One region of the Streptomyces chengmaiensis genome, then DNA from elsewhere that is predicted to be linked to it. Evidence: predicted binding sites of a transcription regulator. Region 1 holds the regulator's gene; the other holds the start of a gene.

Region 1 (4,930 bases):
ACGATCGGAAGCCGGCAGAGGTCGGTCAGTGCGGTGGACGACATGCCCTGCATCGTGCCACGTCCCGCTCTGCGCCGGGGCTCCGCCCCCGGACCCCCGCTTACGGGGGCTCCGCCCCGGACCCCCGCTCCTCAATCGCCGGAGGGGCTGGATCATCCAGCCCCTCCGGGGGGCTCGGGGGCTTGACCCCTAACGCCCGTTGAACGCGTCCTTCAGGCGTGAGAACAACCCCTGCTGCCCCGGCTGGAACTGCCCCATCGGCCGCTCCTCACCCCGCAGCTTCGCCAGCTCCCGCAGCAGCCGCTCCTGCTCGGGGTCGAGCTTCGACGGGGTCTGGACCTCCACATGCACGATGAGGTCGCCGCGGCCGCCTCCGCGCAGATGGGTGACGCCTCGGCCGTGCAGCGGGATGGACTGGCCGGACTGGGTGCCCGGACGGATGTCGACCTCCTCCATCCCGTCCAGCGTCTCCAGCGGGCACTTCGTGCCCAGCGCCGCCGCCGTCATCGGGATGGTCACCGTGCAGTGCAGATCGTCGCCGCGCCGCTGGAAGACGGGGTGCGGCAGCTCGTGGATCTCAACGTACAGATCACCCGCGGGCCCGCCGCCGGGACCGACCTCGCCCTCGCCCGCGAGCTGGATGCGGGTGCCGTTGTCGACGCCTGCCGGGATCTTGACGGTGAGCGTCCGGCGGGAGCGCACCCGGCCGTCGCCCGCGCACTCCGGGCACGGCGTCGGCACGACGGTGCCGAAGCCCTGGCACTGGGGGCACGGCCGCGAGGTCATGACCTGGCCCAGGAAGGACCGGGTGACCTGCGAGACCTCTCCACGGCCGCGGCACATGTCGCATGTCTGCGCGGACGTGCCGGGCGCCGCGCCCTCACCGCTGCATGTCGTGCAGACGACGGCGGTGTCGACCTGGATGTCCTTGGTGGTGCCAAAGGCCGCCTCGGTGAGCTCGACCTCCAGGCGAATCATCGCGTCCTGCCCGCGCCGGGTGCGCGAGCGCGGCCCGCGCTGCGACGCGGTGCCGAAGAAGGCGTCCATGATGTCCGAGAAGTTCCCGAACCCGCCCGCGCCGAAGCCGGCGCCCGCGCCGCCACCGCCGCCCGCCTGGGACAGCGGGTCGCCGCCGAGGTCGTAGACCTGCTTCTTCTGCGGGTCCGACAGCACCTCGTACGCCGCGTTGATCTCCTTGAAGCGCTCCTGCGTCTTCGGGTCCGGATTCACATCCGGGTGGAGTTCGCGCGCGAGGCGGCGAAAGGCCTTCTTGATCTCGTCCTGCGATGCGTCGCGACGCACGCCGAGTACGGCGTAGTAGTCCGTGGCCACTTACGACTCCGCCAGGATCTGTCCGACGTAACGTGCCACTGCGCGTACCGCTCCCATCGTTCCGGGGTAGTCCATGCGGGTCGGTCCGACCACGCCGAGTTTGGCAACTGCCTCGTCGCCCGAACCGTAGCCGACCGCGACCACGGACGTGGAACTGAGCCCCTCGTGCTCGTTCTCATGGCCGATCCGCACGGTCACGCCGGAGTCCTTGGCCTCGCCGAACAGTTTGAGGAGCACGACCTGCTCCTCAAGCGCCTCCAGCACCGGCCGGATGGTCAGCGGGAAGTCATGCACGAAGCGGGTCAGATTGGCGGTGCCGCCGATCATCAGCCGCTCCTCGGTCTCCTCGACCAGGGTCTCCAGCAGGGTCGCGAGCACCGTGGAGACGGTGGCCCGGTCCTCCGTTTCGAACGAGTCGGGGAGGTCCTGCACCAGCTGCGGCACATCCGTGAAGCGCCGGCCCACGACACGGGCGTTGAGCCGGGCCCGAAGGTCCGCGAGCGAGGTCTCGCCGAACGGCGCGGGGCAGTCGACCATACGCTGTTCGACCCGCCCGGTGTCCGTGATCAGCACGAGCATCAGCCGGGCGGGAGCAAGGGAGAGCAGTTCCACATGCCGGACCGTGGAACGGGTCAGCGAGGGGTACTGGACGACGGCGACCTGGCGGGTCAGCTGCGCCAGCAGCCGCACCGTGCGCCCGACGATGTCGTCGAGGTCGACGGCCCCGTCCAGGAAGTTCTGAATCGCCCGGCGCTCGGGGGAGGACAGCGGCTTGACGCCCGCCAACCTGTCCACGAACAGCCGGTAGCCCTTGTCTGTCGGGATCCGCCCGGCGCTGGTGTGCGGCTGGGCGATGAAGCCCTCCTCCTCCAGCACCGCCATGTCATTGCGGACGGTCGCGGGCGAGACGCCGAGCCGGTGACGCTCGGTGAGCGCCTTGGACCCGACGGGCTCCTCCGTGCCGACATAGTCCTGGACGATCGCGCGCAGCACTTCGAGTCTGCGTTCACTGAGCACTGCGCACACCTCCAGCTGTGGTCTCTCTCGGTTCCTCGCCTGGCACTCACTGCATCCGAGTGCCAGCCTTTCCCCGAGCCAGTGTACGGCCGTGGGGTGCGCCCCTAGCAAGGGCGGCCGACCACGCTACCGCGAGCCGTCCCAGGTCGTTGCCAGTAGCGTCGCCGTATGGACGTCAGTTGGGAAGACTTCGGCTGGGAGCGGTTGGCCGACGGGGTGGGCCGACGGCGGCTTCCGGTATGGGACGCGACCGTGGGGCTGGTGGCCGGCGGGGACGCCGTTCTGCTGTTCGACACGGGGTCCACGCTGCGTGAGGGGGCCGCGATCCGGGCCCAGGTCGAGACCCTGACGGGCGGGCGTCGAGTGACGCATATCGCACTGAGCCATCCGCACTTCGACCATGTGCTGGGCACATCGGCCTTCTCCGGCGCCCATGTGTACGGGGCGGTCGGCGTCGACGCCCTGATGCGGCGGGAGCGGGACGCGATCCGCGCGGACGCGGTGCGGGAGGGGCTGGACGCGGCCGAGGCGGGCGAGTCCGTCGACCTGATGGTGCTTCCCCAGCACGGGGTGTTCGGCGAGCAGACGCTGGACCTCGGCGGCCGGCAGGTGCTGCTGGCCAATGTGGGGCCCGGCCACACCGGGCACGATCTGGCGCTGCTGGCGCCAGGCGACCCCGAGGTGGTGTTCTGCGGCGATCTCGTCGAGGAGTCGGGCGAGCCCCAGGCCGGCCCGGACGCCATCGCCTCACGCTGGCCCGCCGCCCTGGACCGGCTGCTGGCCCTGGGCGGGGACGACGCGATGTATGTGCCGGGGCACGGGGCGGTGGTCGACGCCGCGTTCGTACGGCGTCAGCGCGATGTGCTGGCGACACGCTTCGGCGTGTCGTAGCGTCGGCCGAGTGCGCGGCTGCGGCCCGGACCTGACGCCCCCTTGGCCGCATCCCCCGGGCGACGGCCCCCGGACCCCCGGCAGAATGGCCCTCCATGCGACCGCGACACTACAGCGCCGACCTGACAGCCCCCTGGAAGAAGTCCGCCCCGGCGCCCGAGGTGCCCGCGGAGCCGGATCTGGTGGTGGAGGAGGTCGCCACGGGCTTCTGCGGCGCGGTGATCCGCTGCGAGGCGGGAACGGTCACCCTGGAGGACCGCTTCGGCAAGCACCGGGCCTTCCCGCTCGCCCCACGCGGCTTCCTGCTGGAGGGCAGGGTCGTCACCCTGGTCCGCCCATCCTCCCCCGCCCCGTCGCGCCCCGCACGCACCGCCTCCGGCTCCCTCGCGGTCCCGGGCGCACGGGCCCGCGTCGCCCGCGCCGGGCGCATCTATGTGGAGGGCCGCCATGACGCGGAGCTGGTCGAGAAGGTGTGGGGCGACGATCTGCGCATCGAGGGCGTCGTCGTGGAGTACCTGGAGGGCGTCGACGACCTCCAGGCGGTCGTCGCGGACTTCGCACCGGGGCCGGACGCCCGCCTGGGCGTCCTGGTCGACCACCTGGTCCCGGGTTCGAAGGAGTCCCGCATCGCGGCCCGGGTCACGGGCGCCGGCGACGGCGACGTGCTCGTGGTGGGGCACCCGTACGTCGACGTCTGGCAGGCCGTGAAGCCCTCCTCGCTGGGCATCCCCGCCTGGCCGGCCGTCCCGCGCGGCGAGGACTGGAAGACCGGCGTCTGCCGGGCTCTGGGCTGGCCCCTCGACACGGGCGCGGCCTGGCAGCGCATCCTGGGCTCCGTGCACTCCTACAAGGACCTGGAGCCGGCGCTGCTGGGCGCTGTGGAGCGGCTCATCGACCATGTGACGGCGTGAGCGTCCGGCCCGTTGCGGGGGCCCTGGGGGGCCTGGGCCCTCAGTCCACCAGGTCCCTCACCACCGCGTCCGCGAGCAGCCGCCCCCGCAGCGTCAGCGCCGCCCGCCCCGCCTCATACGGCCCGGGTTCGAGGAGCCCCTCGGACAGGGCCCGTCCGGACGCCTCCAGGCCCGCCTTCCGCAGCAACTCCAGCGGCACGCCCTCCCGCAGCCGCAGCTCCAGCAGCACCCGCTCCACCCGGCGGTCCTCCGCCGACAGGAGCTCGCGGCCCGCGCCCGGGGAACGACCCTGCGCCAGGGCGGCCGCGTACGCGCCCGGGTGCTTCACGTTCCACCACCGGACACCGCCCACATGGCTGTGTGCGCCGGGGCCCGCGCCCCACCAGTCCGCGCCGCGCCAGTAGAGCTCGTTGTGCAGGCAGCGGCCCGCCTGTGAGGCGGTCCAGTTCGACACCTCGTACCACTCGAAGCCGGCCGCGGACAGGGTCTCCTCGGCGATCAGATAACGGTCCGCGTGCACGTCGTCGTCGGTCATCGGGACCTCGCCGCGCCGGATGCGGCGGGCGAGCTGGGTGCCCTCCTCGACGATCAGCGCGTATGCCGACACATGGTCGGGGCCCGCGCCGACGGAGGCGTCGAGCGAGGCCCGCCAGTCGTCGTCGCTCTCCCCCGGCGTGCCGTAGATCAGGTCGAGGTTCACATGGTCGAAGCCGGCGGCCCGGGCCTCGGCCACGCAGGCCTCGGGACGTCCCGGGGTGTGCGTACGGTCGAGGATCTTC
Region 2 (4,930 bases), on a different contig from region 1:
ACCGCGAGGTCACGGTGGGGACGGTGCCAATTCCGTCTCCCGGCGAACAAGCGCCGTGAGGAAGATGAGGAGAAAGGGCCTCGCCTAATGGCTGTGCAGACGGTTGACAACACCACGAACACCCCCGCCGGCACGTCAGTGAACCTCGGCCCCGCCGCGGCGCTCTCCTGTCGTGAGTGCGGAGAGAAGTCCCCCCTCGGCCCGGTCTTCGCCTGCGCGAGCTGTTTCGGCCCGCTCGAAGTCGCGTACGACCTGCCCGAAGGCGGCCCCGAGGAACTGCGCCGGCGCATCGAGTCCGGCCCGAACAGCATCTGGCGCTATGCCCCGCTGCTGCCCGTCCCCGCCGACGTGGCCGGCAAGCCCAATCTGAACCCCGGTTTCACCGAGCTGGTCAAGGCCGACAACCTCGCCCGTGAGCTGGGCGTCACCGGCGGTCTGTACGTCAAGGACGACTCCGGCAACCCGACCCACTCCTTCAAGGACCGCGTGGTCGCCATCGCCGTCGAGGCAGCGCGCGCCTTCGGCTTCACCACCCTGTCCTGCTCCTCCACCGGCAACCTCGCGGGCGCCGTCGGCGCCGCCGCCGCCCGCGCCGGCTTCCGCTCCTGCGTCTTCATCCCGCACGACCTGGAGCAGGGCAAGGTCGTCATGGCCGCGGTCTACGGCGGCGACCTCGTCGGCATCGAGGGCACCTACGACGACGTCAACCGCTTCTGCTCGGAGCTCATCGGCGACCCGATCGGGGAGGGCTGGGGCTTCGTCAACGTCAACCTCCGCCCGTACTACGCCGAGGGCTCCAAGACGCTCGCCTACGAGATCTGCGAGCAGCTCGGCTGGCGGCTGCCCGACCAGATCGTGATCCCGATCGCCTCCGGCTCCCAGCTCACGAAAATCGACAAGGGGCTGCAGGAGCTGATCAAGCTCGGTCTCGTCGAGGACAAGCCGTACAAGATCTTCGGTGCGCAGGCGGAGGGCTGCTCCCCGGTGGCGGCGGCCTTCAAGGCCGGGCATGACGTCGTACGGCCCCAGAAGCCGGACACCATCGCCAAGTCGCTGGCCATCGGCAACCCGGCCGACGGCCCCTATGTCCTGGACATCGCCCGGCGCACGGGCGGCGCGGTGGAGGACGTCACCGACGAGCAGATCGTGGATGCGATCAAACTGCTGGCCCGTACGGAGGGCATCTTCACCGAGACCGCGGGCGGCACGACCCTCGGCGTGGCGAAGAAGCTGATCGAGGCGGGCGTCATCGACCCGGCGCTGACGACGGTCGTCGTCAACACGGGCGACGGCCTCAAGACCCTGGACGCGGTCGCCCCGACGACCGGCCCGACCGCGACGATCCGCCCGAGCCTGGACGCGTTCCGCGCCGCCGGCCTGGCTGCCGACTGAAGACTTCCCCCCTTTACCCCGAGGAAGGCACGCACCCCATGAGCGTCAACGTCCGCATCCCCACCATCCTCCGTACATACACCGGCGGCCAGGCCGAGGTCACGGCCGAGGGCGCCACCCTGGCCGACGTCATCGCGGACCTGGAGAAGACCCACAAGGGGATCGCCGCCCGCGTCCTGGACGACCAGGGGCAGCTGCGCCGCTTCGTCAACGTCTACGTCAACGACGACGACGTGCGTTTCGAACAGGGTCTTCAGACGGCGACGCCGGACGGCGCGGGAGTGTCGATCATCCCGGCGGTCGCAGGCGGCTGCTGATTCATTGACGAATTGCCCCCTCCGCAAGAAGCGGAGGGGGCAATTCTGCATGGTTGAGCGCGATAGAGTCGGGGTAGCCCGCTCCACCGCTTGTGCCGGTCGCATATGAGATTGCGCCCGGGCGCGACAAGAAACAGCCAAAGTGTTCGATCGAATTGTCCTGGTAAGAGCGCTTTGTCGGGCCCGACTTGCCCCGTAATTCACGTAATTCGCATGAGTTTTCCGTTCGGGTGTGCTCAGATTTCTCGTCCGATTGACCTGTTGCAGACGGCAGTTGGACAGATACATTCAGCCGCGGTCGACGCGTTCCGGCGCACGTCCCTCCTGTCGGGGACGAGGTCTGACCCGGGCCCGCGAAGTGCGGTCCCGTGCAAGGGCCAGTAATAGGGGAGTTAGGCATGGCTCAGGGCACCGTCAAGTGGTTCAACGCGGAGAAGGGGTACGGCTTCATCGCGGTCGACGGTGGTGCGGATGTTTTCGTCCACTACAGCGCGATCCAGATGGATGGGTACCGCACCCTTGAAGAGGGTCAGCGGGTCGAATTCGAGATCTCGCAGGGCCAGAAGGGGCCGCAGGCGGACATGGTCAAGGTAACCGCCTGAATCCAGGCGCGATCGACCGCTCACGCACGCACTGACTGACGTACGAGGGGCCCGCATCCGAGGAGGGACGCGGGCCCCTCGTATGCGTCCGGGCGTCGGCTGCCCGCGCGTGCCCGGCTGCCCGCGCGCCCCGGGCGGGGAGGCGCCCCAGGGTCGCCGCCGCCGGCCGACACCCCTTGCCGAGGCTTTCTCAAAGCCGCTTGCACTCTCTCGGGTCGAGTGCTAATCATTGGGCGTTAGCACTCTGCGAGTGAGAGTGCTACAGGGACCGGGTCGGTGAGGCCGCAGGCCGGGTGGGGCAAGGAACCACCCGGAGTGCAGGCCGTCCGTCGCGGGCGCCAGCGCGGTCCTGGAGCTTGCCACCCCGATGTCCGGGAGGACCACTTCACATGGCCAAGATCATCGCGTTCGACGAGGAGGCACGGCGCGGTCTCGAGCGCGGGATGAACCAGCTCGCCGACGCCGTCAAGGTCACCCTTGGCCCCAAGGGCCGCAACGTCGTCCTCGAGAAGAAGTGGGGCGCCCCCACGATCACCAACGACGGCGTCTCCATTGCCAAGGAGATCGAGCTCGAGGACCCGTACGAGAAGATCGGCGCCGAGCTGGTCAAGGAAGTCGCCAAGAAGACGGACGACGTCGCAGGCGACGGCACGACCACCGCGACCGTCCTCGCCCAGGCGCTGGTCCGCGAGGGTCTGCGCAACGTCGCCGCCGGCGCCAACCCGATGGCTCTGAAGCGCGGCATCGAGAAGGCCGTCGAGGCCGTCTCCGGCGCGCTGCTCGACCAGGCCAAGGAGGTCGAGACCAAGGAGCAGATCGCCTCCACCGCCTCCATCTCCGCCGCCGACACCCAGATCGGCGAGCTGATCGCCGAGGCCATGGACAAGGTCGGCAAGGAAGGCGTCATCACCGTCGAGGAGTCCCAGACCTTCGGTCTGGAGCTGGAGCTCACCGAGGGCATGCGCTTCGACAAGGGCTACATCTCGGCGTACTTCGCCACCGACATGGAGCGTATGGAGGCCTCCCTCGAGGACCCGTACATCCTGATCGTCAACTCCAAGGTCAGCAATGTGAAGGACCTCCTTCCGCTGCTGGAGAAGGTCATGCAGTCCGGCAAGCCGCTGCTGATCATCGCCGAGGACGTCGAGGGCGAGGCCCTGTCCACGCTGGTCGTCAACAAGATCCGTGGCACTTTCAAGTCCGTTGCCGTCAAGGCCCCGGGCTTCGGCGACCGCCGCAAGGCCATGCTGAACGACATCGCCATCCTCACGGGCGGCACGGTCGTCTCCGAGGAGGTCGGCCTCAAGCTCGAGAACGCCGGCCTGGACCTGCTGGGCCGCGCCCGCAAGGTCGTCATCACCAAGGACGAGACCACCATCGTCGACGGCGCCGGTGACAGCGAGCAGGTCGCGGGCCGCGTCAACCAGATCCGCGCCGAGATCGAGCAGTCGGACTCCGACTACGACCGCGAGAAGCTCCAGGAGCGTCTCGCCAAGCTGGCCGGCGGCGTGGCCGTCATCAAGGCCGGCGCCGCGACCGAGGTGGAGCTCAAGGAGCGCAAGCACCGCATCGAGGACGCCGTGCGCAACGCCAAGGCGGCCGTCGAGGAGGGCATCGTCGCCGGCGGCGGCGTGGCCCTGCTGCAGGCCTCCCAGGTCTTCGAGAAGCTCGAGCTCGACGGTGACGAGGCGACCGGCGCCGCCGCTGTGAAGCTGGCCCTGGAGGCCCCGCTGAAGCAGATCTCCGTCAACGCCGGCCTCGAGGGCGGCGTGATCGTGGAGAAGGTGCGGAACCTGACCCCGGGTCACGGCCTGAACGCCGCGACCGGCGAGTACGTCGACATGATCGCCGAGGGCATCATCGACCCGGCGAAGGTGACCCGCTCTGCCCTGCAGAACGCCGCCTCCATCGCCGCGCTGTTCCTCACCACCGAGGCCGTCATCGCCGACAAGCCGGAGAAGGCCGCTGCGCCGGCCGGCGGCGGCATGCCGGGCGGTGACATGGACTTCTGAGCCGACCGCGCCTGACGGCGTACGGCTCGGACGCGAGTCCGGAAGCTGACCGAGGGCGGCACTCCTCCTGCCGGAGGGGTGCCGCCCTCGGCGCGTGTCCTGGACCCTCCCCCGTGTGCGGGCGCCGCGGCAGGCGTTGTATACGGGCGCTTCGCACCGCGATCCGGTGCATACCAAGACCCACGTGGCATGCTGCGCGCCCATTGGACGTAGGTCTTTCGACCTTCGTTGCTGTGAGATTGCGCACCACTTTCCTCTGTTTTGAAGGTCAAGAGGCGCGGGTAGCCTGCTGTGAGCCTCTTGTAGGCCTGCCGTTAACTCCCCCGCATCCGGGCCTGCACGAGGACGCAGTACGCAATGGACACGCTTGACTCCGTGATCGTCGACGTCAACGACGTCTTCTGGACCTACCTTCTGATCCCGCTCGTCGTGGGCGCGGGACTGTACTTCACCCTGCGCTCCAAGGGCGTGCAGATCCGGCTGCTGCCGGAGATGTTCCGGGTGCTGAAGGACAGGCCGGTCCAGGGAGCCGACGGCAAGAAGGCCGTCTCCTCCTTCGGCGCGTTCACCATCTCCGCCGCCGCCCGCGTCGGCACCGGAAACATCG

The links. The regulator HrcA, encoded in region 1, represses chaperone genes, less so after heat shock. The targets are predictions, from matches to a motif close to TTNGCACTCNGNNNNNCNGAGTGCNAA.
Region 2: groL (chaperonin GroEL) is a predicted target of HrcA. The motif match lies at 2,548-2,574, and genes of this name have one in related genera.

Annotation. Positions count from the first base shown of each region.
Region 1 covers NZ_JARWBG010000025.1:44,524-49,453, reverse strand. Annotated here, with positions in the region: gene QCN29_RS21295 (nitronate monooxygenase) at 1-44, opposite strand, end outside; gene dnaJ (molecular chaperone DnaJ) at 190-1,332, opposite strand; gene hrcA (heat-inducible transcriptional repressor HrcA) at 1,333-2,349, opposite strand; gene QCN29_RS21280 (MBL fold metallo-hydrolase) at 2,518-3,240, shown strand; gene QCN29_RS21275 (DUF3097 domain-containing protein) at 3,336-4,151, shown strand; gene hemW (radical SAM family heme chaperone HemW) at 4,192-4,930, opposite strand, start outside.
Region 2 covers NZ_JARWBG010000012.1:56,817-61,746, reverse strand. Annotated here, with positions in the region: SAM riboswitch class I at 1-71, shown strand, start outside; gene thrC (threonine synthase) at 88-1,392, shown strand; gene QCN29_RS12895 (MoaD/ThiS family protein) at 1,431-1,709, shown strand; gene QCN29_RS12890 (cold-shock protein) at 2,108-2,311, shown strand; gene groL (chaperonin GroEL) at 2,701-4,323, shown strand; gene QCN29_RS12880 (alanine/glycine:cation symporter family protein) at 4,681-4,930, shown strand, end outside.